DNA from 4 places in the Citrobacter europaeus genome. Region 1 is predicted to be linked to each of the others. Evidence: predicted binding sites of a transcription regulator. Region 1 holds the regulator's gene; each other region holds the start of a gene.

Evidence for each region. The regulator PurR, encoded in region 1, represses purine synthesis genes. The targets are predictions, from matches to a motif close to CANGCAAACGTTTGCNTG.
Region 2: a site for PurR is predicted at 2,315-2,332, ahead of gcvT (glycine cleavage system aminomethyltransferase GcvT). Genes of this name have one in related genera too.
Region 3: a site for PurR is predicted at 2,139-2,156, ahead of gltS (sodium/glutamate symporter). Genes of this name have one in related genera too.
Region 4: a site for PurR is predicted at 2,066-2,083, ahead of raiA (ribosome-associated translation inhibitor RaiA). Genes of this name have one in related genera too.

What each region holds. Positions count from the first base shown of each region.
Region 1 covers NZ_CP148084.1:2,417,920-2,422,325, forward strand. The annotation lists gene punC (purine nucleoside transporter PunC) at 1-768, opposite strand, end outside; gene punR (DNA-binding transcriptional activator PunR) at 882-1,814, shown strand; gene purR (HTH-type transcriptional repressor PurR) at 1,811-2,836, opposite strand; gene cydH (cytochrome bd-I accessory subunit CydH) at 3,134-3,223, shown strand; gene WHR59_RS11405 (MFS transporter) at 3,399-4,406, shown strand, end outside.
Region 2 covers NZ_CP148084.1:856,037-860,442, forward strand. The annotation lists gene ubiH (2-octaprenyl-6-methoxyphenyl hydroxylase) at 1-686, shown strand, start outside; gene ubiI (FAD-dependent 2-octaprenylphenol hydroxylase) at 768-1,970, shown strand; gene gcvT (glycine cleavage system aminomethyltransferase GcvT) at 2,423-3,517, shown strand; gene gcvH (glycine cleavage system protein GcvH) at 3,543-3,932, shown strand; gene gcvP (aminomethyl-transferring glycine dehydrogenase) at 4,110-4,406, shown strand, end outside.
Region 3 covers NZ_CP148084.1:92,636-97,041, reverse strand. The annotation lists gene recG (ATP-dependent DNA helicase RecG) at 1-734, shown strand, start outside; gene gltS (sodium/glutamate symporter) at 777-1,982, opposite strand; gene xanP (xanthine/proton symporter XanP) at 2,208-3,599, shown strand; gene WHR59_RS00450 (AsmA family protein) at 3,721-4,406, shown strand, end outside.
Region 4 covers NZ_CP148084.1:1,293,616-1,298,021, forward strand. The annotation lists gene tyrA (bifunctional chorismate mutase/prephenate dehydrogenase) at 1-120, shown strand, start outside; gene pheA (bifunctional chorismate mutase/prephenate dehydratase) at 218-1,378, opposite strand; Phe leader region at 1,401-1,526, opposite strand; gene pheL (pheA operon leader peptide PheL) at 1,478-1,525, opposite strand; gene raiA (ribosome-associated translation inhibitor RaiA) at 1,629-1,967, opposite strand; gene bamD (outer membrane protein assembly factor BamD) at 2,237-2,974, opposite strand; gene rluD (23S rRNA pseudouridine(1911/1915/1917) synthase RluD) at 3,106-4,086, shown strand; gene yfiH (purine nucleoside phosphorylase YfiH) at 4,083-4,406, shown strand, end outside.

The sequences.
Region 1 (4,406 bases):
GTAACCACCGATTAAGAAAGCGATAGTTTGCGGAACATAGCTCAGGCCAATCACCGCTGGACTGTAGCCCATTTCGCTGAGGATGAACGGGGAACCCGTCAGCCATGCGAAAAAGCTTGCGGAACAGGCGGCATAAATCAGCACGTTTCCGCGGTAAGTTTTCGAGCGTAGCAAGGTGGCGAACGTCGGTTTGTCCTGGCTGTCGTCGCGTGCTTTAACCGTCGGTTTTAAGCGCAGTGCGGGAAGCATCAGAATTAGGGTAATGGCAAAAAGGGTGGCGAAAATGGCCTGCCAGGAAAAATGTACCAGGATCCAACTGCCTAGTAATGGTGCTAATGCCGGAGATAATCCGACCAGCGGCATAATGGTGGCAAAGATGCGGTTTACTTTTTGTGAAGGATAATAATCGGTGACCAACGCCTGCCAGATAACCGATGCAGCGCAAACACCAACGGCCTGGACAAAGCGCAGCACCAGCAGGCCGGTGGCGTTTTCAACCCACAGCATGCCCAGACTGCCCAGTGCAAAGATAGATAAACCCAGCAGCAAAATAGGTTTGCGACCGTAGTGGTCGGAAAGTGGCCCCCACAAAAGTTGCGCGACGGCAAAACCGGCTAAGAACAAGCTAAGGCTGGCGCTGACGGCAGATGCAGGTGTTTGCAAATCGGACTGAATTGCGGCAAAGGCGGGCAGATACATATCCGTTGCCAGAAAGCCGAGCACGCTAAGACCTGCCAGCCAGACTAAAAACCCTTTCCCAGGTTGCATCATCATTTCTCTTTTTTTAGCAATAGAACAATGCCGCTGAGTGTAGTGAGTGTAATTCTCGCTGTGAAACGCTAATATTTGCTTACTGATTTCAAATTTTTTGCAGGCAGAATATGTGGTCGGAATATTCACTTGAAGTGGTTGATGCCGTTGCGCGTAACGGCAGCTTTAGTTCTGCCGCCCAGGAGTTGCACCGTGTACCCTCCGCGGTAAGCTACACCGTACGTCAACTGGAAGAGTGGCTGGCGGTGCCGCTTTTTGAGCGGCGCCATCGGGATGTGGAATTGACGCCTGCTGGCGCATGGTTTCTTAAAGAAGGCCGCTCTGTTATCAAAAAAATGCAGATCACTCGCCAGCAATGCCAGCAAATTGCCAACGGCTGGCGCGGACAACTGGCGATCGCAGTCGATAACATTGTCCGCCCAGATCGTACCCGACAAATGATCGTCGATTTCTATCGTCATTTTGACGATGTGGAACTGTTGGTTTTCCAGGAAGTCTTTAACGGCGTCTGGGATGCGCTGTCCGATGGGCGCGTTGAACTGGCAATCGGCGCCACGCAGGCGATTCCGGTGGGGGGCCGCTATACCTTCCGTGACATGGGAATGCTGAGCTGGAGCTGCGTGGTGGCTAGCCATCATCCGTTGGCGTCAATGCCCGGGCCGCTGAGTGATGACACGTTGCGCAACTGGCCGTCACTGGTGCGTGAAGATACCTCCCGTACGTTGCCAAAGCGTATTACCTGGCTGCTGGATAACCAAAAGCGCGTTGTGGTGCCAGACTGGGAATCTTCCGCTACCTGTTTGTCTGCAGGGTTGTGCGTCGGCATGGTACCGACGCATTTTGCCAAACCGTGGATCGATAGCGGCAAATGGGTTGCGCTACAGTTGGAGAATCCATTTCCTGATGCCGCATGCTGCCTGACATGGCAACAGAACGATACGTCGCCGGCATTGAGCTGGCTGCTGGATTATTTAGGGGATAGTGAAACGTTGAACAAGGAATGGCTGCGGGAGCCAGATGAGGCCCCCGCGCAACAGGCTTAGCGGCGGTAATCGCGGAACGGGCCGTCGGCAACCGAGCGGCGTTCTACCAGACGCGGATGCACCTCGATAGATTGTGACTCTTCGCGCTTATTCACGATACGGTCTAACAACATGTTGAAGGCCGTTTCACCCAGCGAATCTTTCGGCTGGTGAATAGTCGTCAGGGCCGGCGTGAAGAAGCGGGCGTTGCGCACGTTGTCGTACCCGATGAGCGAGACATCCTGCGGTACGCGCAGTCCCATCTCGTCAGCGGCGCACAGTGCACCCATCGCCATAATATCGCCACCACAGAAGACGGCGGTCGGACGATGCGACTGTGACAAAATTTGCTGCATGGCGCGATAGCCGGACTCAGGTTCAAAATCGCCCTGCACAATCCAGTTTTCAGGCACTTTAATCAGCGCTTCTTCCATCGCTTTCATAAAACCTGCCAGACGCCCGGCTCCGGTGTTACGTTCCATTGGGCCAGGGATCACGCCAATCTCACGATGACCGCGTTCTACCAGATACCGACCTGCCATGTAACCGCCTTCGAAGGCGTTATCAATGACCGTATCGGTAAAGTCGGCTTTTGCTTCGCCCCAGTCCATGACGACCATCGGAATATGGCGATACTCTTCGAGCATCGTCAGCAGCGGCTCCGGATACTCGGAACACATCACCAGCAGACCATCAACGCGCTTTTGCGCCATCATCGACAGATAGGCCTGCTGTTTTTCGAGACTGTTCCATGCGTTACCCAGAATCAGGGTATAGCCTTTCTGGAAACAGTTTTTCTCAACGGCTTCGATAATTTCAGCGAAATAGGCCGCTTCGCTGCTGGTGGCCAACAAGCCAATAGACTTGGTGTGATTCACCTTCAGGCTGCGTGCCACTGCGCTCGGAGAATAGTGCAGCTCTTTGATCGCCGCCCAGACAGCATTACGCGTTTCTTCCGCGACAAAGCGTGTTTTGTTAATTACGTGTGATACGGTTGTAGTGGAAACGTTTGCTCGCTTCGCTACATCTTTAATTGTTGCCATTACATCTCACTCCAGACCATATCCTAAGCTCCTGAGAATACTCCAGGTAAACGTTTGCCTTAACACACCCTTAGCGCAACGTAAGGGTTGCGGCACGCCGGGAAAACGACACGGAACGTCAGGAAGGGGTCAATGGCCGGTACGCTAATCAAGTAAGCGTGGAATTTTGTCTGATCTTAACGAAAAGGGGAAGAGTTAAAAGCAGTTATCAATATAAATCGTGAGAGATTTTTGCTTTCAAGTGTGTAAAAATGCGCAATATCACTTTTTGTGTGGGAATAAAAAGGAGAAAACTTGATGAGCACCGATCTGAAATTTTCGTTAGTAACTACCATTATTGTTCTGGGCTTGATCGTCGCGAGTGGCCTGACCGCAGCGCTGCATTGATTTCCCCGAGGGAGTTAATTCTCCCTCATCCTTTCCGCTGGCTTTTCCCCTCTATTGTTTGCGAATAAGCAAAAGTCTTTTGCAGTTTTGTTAACTTTATTAATTTTGCGATCAATGTCATGCTTTTGACTCTTATTTTATGTCGCGCCATGGCTCGACGTTACGGAGTCGCAATATGAAACTCAATTATCCATTACTGGCGCTGGCGATCGGCGCGTTTGGCATTGGTACCACCGAATTTTCGCCAATGGGATTATTGCCCGTCATAGCCAAAGGTGTGGATGTCTCGATTCCGGCGGCCGGCATGTTGATCAGCGCGTATGCGGTTGGCGTAATGGTGGGCGCTCCGCTGATGACATTATTGCTGTCTCATCGTGCGCGACGTAATGCGTTGATATTCCTGATGGCGATTTTTACGCTGGGTAACGTGCTCTCGGCTATCTCACCGGATTACACCACGCTGATGTTATCGCGTATTTTGACCAGTCTGAATCACGGGGCATTTTTTGGTCTTGGCTCTGTGGTTGCTGCAAGCGTGGTACCCAAACATAAGCAGGCCAGCGCCGTGGCAACCATGTTTATGGGGTTAACCATTGCCAATATTGGCGGAGTTCCGGCGGCAACCTGGCTTGGTGAAACCATCGGCTGGCGCATGTCGTTTATGGCAACGGCGGGTCTTGGGGTCATCGCGATGGTCAGCCTGTTCTTCTCATTACCCAAAGGTGGGGCAGGAGAGCGCCCGGATGTCCGTAGTGAACTGGCGGTACTTATGCGCCCGCAGGTGCTGTCGGCACTGCTGACGACCGTTCTGGGCGCCGGGGCGATGTTCACGCTTTATACCTACATCTCACCGGTGTTGCATACTATCACCCATGCCACACCGGCATTTGTCACCGGTATGCTGGTGCTGATAGGCGTTGGCTTCTCGATCGGTAACTACTTTGGCGGCAAACTGGCTGACCGTTCAGTGAACGGTACGCTGAAAGGTTTTTTACTGCTGTTGATGGTTATTATGCTGGCCATTCCTTTGCTTGCGCGAAATGAGCTGGGCGCGGCGGTCAGTATGGTGGTCTGGGGCGCGGCGACGTTTGCCGTCGTTCCACCGTTGCAGATGCGTGTGATGCGCGTTGCCAGCGAAGCGCCTGGATTATCGTCGTCAGTCAATATTGGCGCATTTAACCTG
Region 2 (4,406 bases), 1.6 Mb from region 1:
GTTCCGCGCTGGCTACCGCCTGCGGCGTTGACTGGCAGCAGCAGCCCTATGAACAACTGGCAGTAATTGCCAACGTCACGACTTCTGTTGCGCATGACGGGCGGGCGTTTGAACGCTTCACGCAATATGGTCCGCTGGCAATGTTGCCGATGTCTGATGGCCGCTGTTCGCTGGTGTGGTGCCATCCGCTGGAACGGCGTGATGAGTTAATGGCCTGGTCCGACGAACGGTTTTGCCGTGAACTGCAAACCGCGTTTGGCTGGCGGCTGGGGCGTATTACTCAGGCAGGTAAACGCAACGCCTATCCGCTTTCGTTAACTTCGGCGCAAAAAGCGATTACCCATCGTACCGTGCTGGTTGGGAACGCAGCCCAGACGCTGCATCCTATTGCCGGACAAGGTTTTAACCTTGGTCTGCGTGACGTAATGAGCCTGGCTGAGACGTTGACGCAGGCGCAAAACAACGCGGAAGATATCGGTGATTATGCGGTGCTGGCACGCTATCAGCAGCGTCGCGAACGCGATCGCGAGACGACGATTGGTGTGACCAACAATTTAGTGTATTTGTTTGCCAATCGCTGGGCTCCGCTGGTTGTTGGGCGCAACGTCGGGCTGATGGCGATGGAATTATTCACACCCGCGCGCGATGCGTTGGCGGAGCGGACCCTGGGTTGGGTCGCGCGATAAATATGGCCAGTAGACCGGATGGCGGCGTAAACGCCTTATCCGGCCTACGGTTTTGATTGTTCCGGTTTCCAGGAGTAAACAGTGCAAAGTGTTGATGTAGCAATTGTTGGTGGCGGCATGGTAGGACTGGCGGTTGCCTGCGGCTTGCAGGGCAGCGGGTTGCGCGTTGCTGTATTAGAACAACATGTTCCACAGCCGTTGACGGCGGATGCACCTCCTCAGCTTCGCGTTTCGGCCATTAATGCCGCCAGCGAAAAACTGCTTACCCGTCTTGGCGTCTGGTCCGACATTGTTGCCCGTCGCGCTTGCTGCTACCACGGCATGGAAGTCTGGGACAAAGACAGCTTTGGCCGTATTGCGTTTGATGACCAAAGCATGGGCTACAGCCATTTGGGTCACATCGTTGAAAACTCAGAGATTCATTATGCGCTGTGGCAAAAGGCGCAGCGTTCAGCGGATATTACGCTGATGGCGCCCGCCGAATTACAGCAGGTGGCCTGGGGGGAGAACGAGGCATTTCTGACTCTCAAAGATGGCGCAATGCTGACGGCGCGTCTGGTCGTCGGTGCCGATGGTGCTAACTCCTGGATGCGCAATAAAGCTGACATTCCGCTCACCTTCTGGGATTACCGCCATCATGCGCTGGTGGCGACTATCCGTACGCAGGAAGCGCACGGCGCGATTGCCCGTCAGGCGTTTCACGGCGAGGGGATCCTGGCATTCCTGCCGCTCAGCGATCCGCACCTGTGTTCTATCGTCTGGTCGCTCTCGCCGCAGGAAGCAGAACGTATGCAGCAGGCAAGCGTTGATGAGTTTAATCAGGCGCTGAATATTGCTTTTGATAATCGTCTGGGGCTGTGCAGCCTTGAAAGCGAACGTCAGGCGTTTCCGCTGACGGGACGCTATGCCCGTCAGTTCGCCGCCCATCGTCTGGCGCTGGTGGGGGATGCGGCGCATACTATCCACCCGCTGGCGGGTCAGGGGGTTAACCTTGGCTTTATGGATGCGGCGGAGCTGATCGATGAACTTAAGCGGCTACAACGTCAGGGTAAAGATATTGGTCAGTATCTCTATTTACGCCGCTACGAGCGCAGCCGTAAGCACAGCGCAGCAATGATGCTGGCCGGAATGCAGGGCTTTCGTGAGCTGTTTGCCGGCGAGAATCCGGCGAAAAAACTGCTGCGTGATATTGGGCTGAAACTGGCCGATACCCTGCCTGGTGTAAAACCACAGCTCATCCGTCAGGCGATGGGACTGAACGATCTTCCCGAGTGGCTACGCTAGCGTCCGTAAGGACAATCTTAAGAGTTTGAGACCCGTCACACTTTCCTCTCCCGGCCTGCGCGCCGGGGCACTTCTCTCATTTGAAATAATCTAATTCCACGCCTTTTTTCGCATTAGTTTTTTTAATATTACGTTTTTTTCATAACGCCATTTTTGACATTTTTTCCACATTTAATGTGGATTGGTGCGGTAAATTCGCGTTTATCTTTGATTGTTATTCTGGTTAATCGCTATATCTCTGGAATTTTATTCTGCTGGCGATCTGGCCGTTTTTGGCCATAAGCTAATGTGATGGTTAATTTTGACTTATGGTTTAGCGCCTGTTTCGGTGGTAAGTTCAGGACAAAGAGAACGTTTGCGTCGTAGCCCCTGGAGCGGCTGCGGTGCTGGGTTTCGTGGCGAAAATTTCACCGCGAAAGAGTTGGTAGCCCCGCTTATTCAACGAGGAAAAGATGGCTCAACAGACTCCTTTGTACGAACAACACACGCTATGTGGCGCGCGCATGGTAGATTTCCATGGCTGGATGATGCCACTGCATTACGGTTCTCAGCTTGATGAACACCATGCTGTTCGCACCGATGCCGGAATGTTTGATGTGTCGCATATGACCATCGTCGACCTGCGCGGTAGCCGCACCCGGGAGTTCTTGCGTTATCTGCTGGCAAACGACGTCGCGAAGCTAACGAAGACGGGTAAAGCCCTCTACTCCGGGATGCTCAACGCTTCGGGCGGCGTGATAGATGACCTGATTGTCTATTACTTCACTGAAGACTTCTTCCGCCTCGTTGTAAACTCCGCCACCCGCGAAAAAGACCTCTCCTGGATTACCCAACACGCTGAACCTTATGCTATCGACATCACCGTTCGTGACGACCTGTCGCTGATTGCGGTGCAGGGGCCTAATGCGCAGGAAAAAGCAGCTACGTTGTTTACTGACGAGCAGCGCCAGGCGGTAGAAGGCATGAAGCCGTTCTTTGGCGTTCAGGCGGGTGATTTATTTATCGCAACTACCGGTTATACCGGCGAAGCTGGCTATGAAATTGCCATGCCGAATGAAAAGGCGGCAGATTTCTGGCGTGCGCTGGTACAAGCAGGTGTCAAACCTTGCGGTCTCGGCGCGCGCGACACGCTGCGTCTGGAAGCCGGTATGAACCTGTACGGGCAGGAGATGGACGAAGGAATTTCACCGCTGGCGGCCAATATGGGGTGGACCATCGCATGGGAACCGGCTGACCGCGACTTTATCGGTCGTGAAGCGCTGGAAATGCAGCGTGAAAAAGGTCATGAACAGCTGGTCGGGCTGGTGATGACCGAGAAAGGTGTGCTACGTAATGAACTGCCGGTGCGTTTCACCGATGCTTCGGGCAACCAGCAGGAAGGCATTATCACCAGCGGGACATTCTCCCCAACCCTGGGTTACAGCATCGCGTTGGCGCGTGTACCTGCGGGTATCGGTGAGACCGCAATCGTACAGATCCGTAACCGTGAAATGCCGGTAAAAGTGACTAAACCTGTTTTTGTGCGTAACGGCAAAGCCGTCGCGTAATTCATCCTTTTTTGGAGATTGATTGATGAGCAACGTACCTGCAGAACTGAAATACAGCAAAGAACACGAATGGCTGCGCAAAGAAGCTGATGGCTCTTACACCGTGGGTATCACCGAACACGCTCAGGAGCTGTTAGGTGACATGGTTTTCGTTGATCTGCCCGAAGTTGGCGCTACCGTTAGCGCGGGCGATGACTGCGCCGTTGCGGAGTCCGTAAAAGCGGCATCCGATATCTATGCGCCAGTAGGCGGTGAGATTGTTGCGGTTAACGACGCGCTCAGCGACTCCCCGGAACTGGTCAACAGCGAGCCGTATGCGGGTGGCTGGATCTTTAAAATCAAAGCCAGTGATGAAAGCGAAATTGAATCGCTGTTGGATGCGACCGCATACGAAGCATTGTTAGAAGACGAATAAATACGCTTCATTCTTCACGTTGCAGGTGTGTTGGCTTCCTCGCCCACCCCAGTCACTTACTTATGTAAGCTCCTGGGGATGCGCTGCGTCGCCGCCGTCCTGCAACGCGAATTATTTTGCGTATTCAGGTAAGTAGAGACACCTACGATTCACTGCACGTTTCAGGAACCATCGCCCATGACACAGACGTTAAGCCAGCTTGAAAACAGCGGCGCTTTCATTGAACGCCACATCGGACCGGACGCCGCGCAGCAGCAAGAGATGCTGAATGCGGTTGGCGCCGAGTCGTTAAACGCGCTGATCGGCCAGATTGTGCCGAAAGACATTCAGCTCGCAACCCCGCCGCAGGTTGGCGAGGCGGCGACCGAATACGCTGCGCTGGCTGAATTAAAAGCCATCGCCGGGCGTAACAAGCGCTTCACGTCCTACATTGGCATGGGCTACACCGCCGTGCAGTTGCCACCGGTTATCCTG
Region 3 (4,406 bases), 2.3 Mb from region 1:
AACTGCCTCCGGGGCGTACGCCGGTCACTACGGTGGCCATTCCGGATACCCGCCGCAGCGATATTATTGACCGCGTGCGCAACGCCTGCACCCACGAAGGGCGTCAGGCGTACTGGGTCTGTACGTTAATTGAAGAGTCTGATTTGTTAGAAGCTCAGGCGGCTGAAGCGACGTGGGAAGAGCTTAAACTGGCGTTGCCCGAACTCAATATTGGCCTGGTACACGGGCGCATGAAGCCTGCCGAGAAGCAGTCGGTAATGGCTGCTTTTAAACAGGGAGATTTGCATCTGCTCATTGCCACCACGGTGATTGAAGTGGGCGTGGACGTACCCAATGCCAGCCTGATGATTATTGAAAACCCGGAGCGCCTGGGCCTGGCGCAGTTGCACCAGCTACGTGGTCGCGTAGGTCGAGGCGCGGTGGCCTCCCATTGCGTCCTGCTCTATAAATCACCGCTGTCAAAAACTGCACAACAACGCCTGCAGGTTCTGCGAGATAGCAACGACGGATTCGTCATTGCGCAAAAAGATTTAGAGATTCGCGGCCCCGGCGAGCTGTTGGGTACACGCCAGACCGGAACGGCGGAATTCAAAGTTGCGGACTTACTGCGTGATCAAGCGATTATCCCGGAAGTTCAGCGTATTGCCCGCCATATTCATGAACGTTACCCGCAACAGGCTGTGGCGCTAATCGAGCGCTGGATGCCGGAAACCGAACGCTACTCCAACGCATAGTTGATTCTTAGCGGCGGCGGATGTGACTCCGCCGCACAGCCTTTATTGCGCGAAAATCGGCAACAGCAGATACAGCTTAATCACCAGCGCGTTGACGATATCGATAAAGAACGCCCCCACCATCGGCACCACCAGAAACGCCATATGGGACGGCCCAAAACGTTCGGTAATCGCCTGCATGTTGGCAATCGCCGTCGGCGTCGCGCCGAGGCCAAAACCGCAATGTCCGGCTGCCAGCACGGCGGCATCGTAGTTCTTACCCATCATGCGCCAGGTGACGAATATCGCGTACAGCGCCATGAAAATGGTCTGCACGACCAGGATTGCCAGCATCGGCAGAGCCAGAGAAGCCAGCTCCCACAGCTTCAGGCTCATCAGCGCCATCGCCAGGAAAAGCGACAGACTGACGTTACCCAGCACCGAAACCGCGCGCTCAAATACCCGATAAAAGCCCAGTAGCGCCAGGCCGTTACTGAGGATCACGCCAACAAACAGCACGCAAACGAAGGTCGGCAGTTCCAGCACCGTTCCCACCAGCATTTGCGCAACGATTTTACCCACCGTCAGACAGATAGCGATCAGCGCGATGGTTTCAATCAGCACCAACGAGGTGATCATGCGCCCGACGTCCGGCTTTTCAAACGCGGTCGGCACGGCCTGATCGTCAGGCATGCCGTCAGGCGTGGTGGAGTGTTTGACCAGATAGCGCGCCACCGGACCGCCAATCAATCCGCCCAGAACCAGGCCAAACGTTGCGCAAGCCATCGCCACTTCAGTTGCATTGGTGAAGCCATAACGTTCAATAAACAGCTTGCTCCATGCGGCCCCGGTTCCGTGTCCGCCAGAGAGGGTTATTGAACCAGCAATCAGCCCCATCAGCGGATCCAGGCCCAGCAGGGTCGCCATACCAATACCGATGGCGTTTTGCATCAGCAGCAGGCCAACAACCACAATCAGAAAGATTCCCACCACACGGCCACCAGCACGCAGACTGGCGATATTGGCATTCAGGCCAATGGTGGCGAAGAAGGCCAGCATCAGTGGGTCGCGCAGGGTCATGTCGAAGTTCACTTCCCAACCCATACTTTTTTTCAGTATCAGCAGCGCAATCGCTACCAGCAATCCGCCCGCTACAGGTTCGGGAATGGTGTATTTTTTCAGGAAGGAAACAGACTGGACGAGCTTACGTCCCAGCAGCAATACAAGGGTTGCCGCAACCAGCGTTGATAACGTATCGAGATAAAACATTTACAGCTCCATTAGTGCGTTTAGCACAATCACGCACGATGCATTCCAGACCGATTTTTAGCTCTTATTGAGTTTTCGGGGTGGATTTTAAGCAGAAAATCATGAAAAGTTATATAAAAATGTATGTTTATCCGTTTTAAATATTAAGAATACCTGGTAGCAAACGTTTGCATTTCTGCCCTGGTCAGATAAAATCACCGCTTTTCCACCATGGGATTGCCTCTGATGTCCGTTAACGCCGTAGAGTCAACAAATGCGCAACCGGTTGCGCAGACTCACAACAGTGAACTGATTTACCGTCTTGAAGATCGCCCCCCGCTAGCCCAGACCCTGTTTGCCGCCTGCCAGCACCTGCTGGCCATGTTCGTCGCGGTAATCACTCCTGCTCTGTTAATTTGCCAGGCGCTCGGCTTACCGGCTCAGGATACTCAACACATTATCAGTATGTCGCTGTTCGCTTCCGGCGTAGCTTCTATCATTCAGATCAAAGCCTGGGGCCCGGTCGGCTCAGGGCTGTTATCCATTCAGGGCACCAGCTTTAACTTTGTTGCGCCACTGATTATGGGCGGTACAGCGCTAAAAACCGGTGGCGCAGATGTCCCAACCATGATGGCGGCGTTGTTCGGTACGCTGATGCTGGCCAGCTGCACTGAGATGGTTATTTCACGCGTACTGCATCTGGCGCGTCGTATCATTACCCCGCTGGTCTCAGGCGTGGTGGTGATGATTATCGGCCTGTCGCTGATTCAGGTCGGTCTGACGTCGATTGGCGGCGGCTATGCCGCAATGAGCGACAACACCTTTGGCGCACCGAAGAATTTACTGTTGGCAGGCGTCGTGCTGGCGCTAATTATTCTGCTTAACCGCCAGCGCAACCCGTACCTGCGCGTTGCGTCACTGGTGATTGCAATGGCGGCGGGTTACCTGCTGGCCTGGTTTATGGACATGCTGCCGCAAAATACCGCGCCGGTAAGCCAGGATCTGCTGATGGTGCCAACGCCGCTGTATTATGGCCTGGGTATCGACTGGAGTTTACTGCTGCCGCTGATGCTGGTCTTTATGATCACCTCGCTGGAAACCATCGGTGATATTACGGCCACCTCCGACGTCTCCGAGCAGCCGGTTTCTGGTCCGCTGTACATGAAACGCCTGAAAGGCGGCGTGCTGGCGAATGGCCTGAACTCGTTTGTTTCCGCCGTGTTCAACACCTTTCCTAACTCCTGTTTTGGCCAGAACAACGGGGTTATTCAATTAACAGGCGTTGCCAGTCGCTATGTCGGTTTTGTGGTGGCGCTGATGCTGATCGCGCTGGGTTTGTTCCCGGCGGTCAGCGGTTTTGTACAGCATATTCCTGAGCCGGTACTCGGCGGCGCAACGCTGGTGATGTTCGGTACGATCGCGGCATCCGGCGTGCGTATCGTGTCCCGCGAGCCACTGAACCGCCGTGCGATTCTGATTATCGCCCTGTCGCTGGCCGTCGGCCTGGGCGTTTCCCAGCAGCCGCTGATCCTGCAGTTCGCTCCGGACTGGGTGAAAAACCTGCTCTCTTCCGGCATTGCCGCAGGCGGTATCACCGCTATCGTTCTGAACCTGGTATTCCCGCCAGAGAAGCAATAAGCAAAATGCGGCGTTGATTCTGAATCAACGCCGCTGTAACGCTCTTTCACCATTCCCGCCTTGAGCATTGCGCCTAAATCGTGCATAACTTGACTATGTGCACTTCGCGGGATGGAAGACCATGAAATTTATTGGAAAGCTGCTTCTTTACGTGCTGATCGCCCTTGCAGTGGCGATCCTCGGCCTTTATTTTCTACTGCAAACCCGCTGGGGCGCAGAGCATGTCAGCGCCTGGGTCTCGGAGAACAGCAGCTACCATCTGGCCTTTGATGCCATCGATCACCGATTTTCTTCCCCTTCCCATATTCTGCTGGAAAACGTCACCTTTGGCCGGGATGGTCAGCCCGCGACGCTGGTCGCCAAAACGGTCGATATTGGACTGAGCAGCCGCCAAATCACCGACCCGCTACATGTCGACACCATTTTGTTGCAAAACGGCACGCTGAATTTGTCGCAGCAAACCGCGCCGCTGCCGTTCCAGGCCGATCGCCTGCAGTTGCAGGATATGGCCCTTAACAGCCCCGGTAGCGAGTGGACCCTGAGCGCGCAGCGTGTTAACGGCGGCGTCATTCCCTGGAGCCCTGAGGCGGGTAAAATTCTCGGGAGTAAAGCGCAAATTCAGCTCAGCGCCAGTTCGTTGACGCTCAACGATGTCCCGACCACTAACGTATTGATTGAAGGCAGCATCGACCATGACCGGGTGACGCTTAGCAATATTGGCGCAGACGTGGCGCGTGGGGCATTAACCGGCGTGGCGCAGCGCAATGCCGACGGTAGTTGGGTAGTGGAGAATCTGCGCCTGAACGA
Region 4 (4,406 bases), 1.1 Mb from region 1:
GATAAGCAAGCGTTTATCGACAGCTTCCGTAAGGTGGAGCATTGGTTCGGCGATTATGCGAAACGCTTCCAGAGTGAAAGCCGTACTTTGTTGCGCCAGGCGAATGACAGTCGTCCTTAAGTAAGATATCGGATGGCGGCTTCGCCTTATCTGGCCTACAAAAGTCGCATGAATTGTAGGCCAGATAAGCGTAGCGCCATCCGGAAAATTAAGATTGTCAGCTCGGATCCACTGGCACCACGTTCTCGCTCGGATAGCAGCCCAGTACTTTCATCGAACGCGTAATCTCACCCAACTCCTTCAACGCTTTTTGCATCTGCGGGGATTCCAGGTTGGCCTGGATATCAAGATAAAACATCTCTTCCCACGGATTGCCGTGAATTGGGCGTGACTCCAGTTTAGTCATAATCAGATTATGGTTACGCAGTACCAGCAGCGCTTCAACCAGCGCACCGGCTTGTTGTCCTGTCGCCATCAGCAGCGTTGTTTTCGCCGGAACCTGGTCGGAAACATTGATTGCTTTGCGCGCCAGTACCACGAAGCGGGTGATGTTTTGCGTCTGGTTAGCTTCAATGTGTTCAAGCACCTGCAAACCATACAGTACGCCTCCGGCTTCGCTCCCCAGCGCCGCCACGCGGGGTGAGTTAGCCTGCGCAACTTTTTCCATCGCCGCAGAGGTGCTTTCGGTGTACTCAATCTTCCAGTGTGGGTAACGACCGAGGAACTTACTGCACTGCTGGAACGGCTGCGGATGGCTATATACCGTTTCAATGGTCTCGAGATCCGTCGTGCCAGACACCAGGACACAGTGGTCTATCGTAATGGTCATTTCGCCAACGATAGACAGGCTGGTGTGCTGTAGCAGGTCGTAAACGTCGTTAATCCCACCGGAACTGGTGTTTTCAATCGGAACCACTGCGTAGTCAGCTTGTCCGGTTTCAACCTGATTAAAGATATCGGCAAATTTCGCGCAGCCGCTTTCAATAAATTGCTCAAAATGACGGGCAGCATACTGACGTGCGGCGAGATGGGAATATGACCCTTTTGGTCCTAGGAAAGCTACGCGCGCCGAGTGCGGGTTAATTTTGTTCAGATGCTGCTGCAGCAGTGCCTGTTGAGTCAGGACGGAGTCTTCGATGATGAGCTGGAACAGGCGAGTAATGTAGTGAGCATCGAGATGATGTGCTTTGCCAAGCTGAATGAGTCGGTCCAACAGATCACGTTCACGGTCGATATCACGAACCGGACGATGAGAAAGCAGTTTAGCTTTGCCAACTTCTACGGCCAGTCCACGTCGCTCAGCCAGCAGGGCCAGTAATTTTTCATCCAGCGTGCTGATCTTATCGCGCAGCGCCAGCAATGGGTTTTCCGATGTCATAGTGTTGCCTTTCTTGTTATCAATAAAAAAGGCCCCCCGTTGTGGGAGGCCTTATTGTTCGTCTTCGCATTCTTTATCACACGACGAAACGCCTCCCATTCAGGGGAAGGTAAAAAAGAATGCGAAGAAGAACGGGATAAGTTTCATGTAATTTTCCTTTGGCTACGTCAGTAAAGTACCCGTACTGTTTTCACCCTGTCAACAAAAAACGCGCCCGAAGGCGCGTTGGCGATACACTCAATGTAAGGGACTACTCTTCTTCTGCTTCGACGAAGTTGGCGTCTTTGACTGAAGTTGTGGCACGACGGGCTTCGCCTTTGTGCTGCACTTTATTGAGCTGCCGTTCCAGCTTGTTGATCAAATCGTTAATTGCGGTGTACATATCCTCGTGTTTTGCGCTGGCGACCAGATGTCCGTTCGGTGTATTGATGGTGGCATCAGCAATGAAACCCTGTGGCTCCTTAGACAGAATGATATGTGGATTAATCAGATGAGTTTGCCATTTTTCTAGTTTGGCGAGACGGTCTGCGACATGCTGGCGAATTGCCGGAGTAATTTCCATTTGTTTACTGGTAATGTTCATTGTCATAAATTTTACCTCTTGTCTTTCCCGTCTTGGTGATTCCAGCATACCGTTCCTAATGTCAAAATGTGTGATCTAAATCACATTATTTTGTCGCTTTTTGTCAAGAAAACCTTTTTGTGAGGCATAGCAGGAACAAGCGATTTTTTACTTGAGGAATACCTGAAAGCAGGCCATATTTGATGAGATGCGTCGAAGCTAAACCGCTTCAGTGATGACGTTAATGGATAAAAAAACGGCAGCCGTTGGGCTGCCGTTTTGCATTCTGAGGTAAATCAGGTGTTGCTGCTGTTGGCGGCAATAATTTTTGCTACTTTTTCTGCCTGCGCATTCATCTGCATCTGGCGATAAGCGTTTTCCATCAACGGCAGAGCATTACGTGTTGCCTGAGTATCAGGGAAGTCACGCAGCATGCCTTCCACACGGTTTACCACGGCAACCCATGCACCGCGGGCAGTGTAATATTCCGCAACGGAATATTCATACTTAGCCAGACGATCTTTCAGGAACACCAGACGTTTAGTGGCGTCAGTGGTGTACTGGCTGTTCGGATAGCCACGTACCAGCTTGGAAAAGTCATTAAACGCAGCTCGGGCATGTTGCGGATCGCGATCGCTGCGATCAACACCAAAGAATCCTTGCAGTGCGCTATCATCCAACGCCATATTGGTCAGGCCACGCATATACATGACATAATCAATGTTAGGGTGTGTCGGGTTAAGACGGATAAAACGATCGATGGCAGCCTGAGCAAGTGGCAGATCGGCGTTTTTGTAGTAGGCGTAGATGAGATCTAATTGCACCTGCTGAGAATACGGTCCAAATGGATAACGGTTATCCAACGCTTCCAATTGCGTTATTGCCTGTTTCCAGTTACCGTCCTGCAGCTTTTGCTGAGCAGTCGCGTAGATTTCATTTGGCGGATTATCGGGCACCTCTTCCTTTGAACCAGAGCAACCCGCCAAAAACAGGCTCAACGTGGCTGCTGCCACCAGATATTTCATGCGCGTCATGACGTTTTGACTTTCCTCAAAATGTTTTACGGGAGATTCTCTGTTCCTGCTCCCGGTTAAGACCAGCTACAATAGCACACTATATTAAACGGCAAAGCCGTAAAACCCAACGTTAAACGAAGAAGCAGTTTATGGCACAACGAGTAGAACTCACCGCAACAGTCTCCGAAAATCAGCTCGGTCAACGCTTAGATCAGGCTTTGGCCGAATTGTTCCCTGATTATTCGCGATCGCGCATAAAAGAATGGATCCTCGACCAGCGCGTACTGGTAAATGGCAATCTTTGCGATAAACCGAAAGAAAAAGTGTTGGGCGGAGAGCGCGTCTCCATCAATGCAGAAATTGATGAAGAGGTTCGTTTTGAGCCTCAGGATATCCCACTGGATATCGTTTATGAAGATGACGATATTCTTGTCATCAACAAACCCCGTGACCTCGTAGTGCATCCGGGCGCCGGGAATCCTGATGGTACGGTATTGAATGCGTTGCTGCATTACTATCCGCCAATCGCGGATGTTCCTCGTGCGGGTATCGTACATCGCCTGGATAAAGACACGACCGGATTAATGGTGGTGGCAAAGACCGTTCCGGCGCAAACACGTCTGGTGGAGTCGCTGCAGCTGCGTGAAATCACTCGTGAGTACGAAGCCGTGGCGATTGGTCACATGACGGCAGGCGGAACCGTTGAGGAACCGATTAGCCGTCACCCGACCAAACGTACGCACATGGCGGTGCATCCAATGGGTAAACCGGCGGTGACGCACTATCGCATTATGGAACACTTCCGTGTGCACACGCGTCTGCGGTTGCGTCTGGAAACCGGACGTACGCACCAGATCCGCGTGCATATGGCGCATATCACCCATCCGCTGGTAGGCGATCAGGTCTACGGCGGCCGTCCGCGTCCACCGAAAGGCGCTTCAGACGAATTTATCTCCGTGCTGCGTAAATTTGACCGCCAGGCGCTGCACGCGACTATGCTGCGCCTGTATCACCCAATTTCCGGTATCGAAATGGAATGGCACGCGCCTATACCACAAGATATGGTGCAATTGATTGCAGTGATGCGCGCTGATTTCGAAGAACATAAGGATGATATTGCCTGGCTATGAGTAAGCTAATTGTCCCGCAGTGGCCGATACCGCAAGGTGTTGCGGCGTGTAGTTCTACCCGTATTGGCGGTGTCAGTATGCCGCCTTACGATTCGCTGAATCTGGGCGCCCATTGCGGCGATAACCCGGAGCATGTTGAAGAGAACCGCAAACGACTGTTTGCTGCGGGCAATCTGCCGTCAAAGTCTGTCTGGCTGGAGCAGGTCCACGGTAAGGATGTACTGAAACTGACCGGCGGGCCTTACGCCTCCAAACGTGCTGATGCTTCATACAGCAACACGCCGGGCACCGTTTGTGCGGTGATGACGGCCGATTGTCTG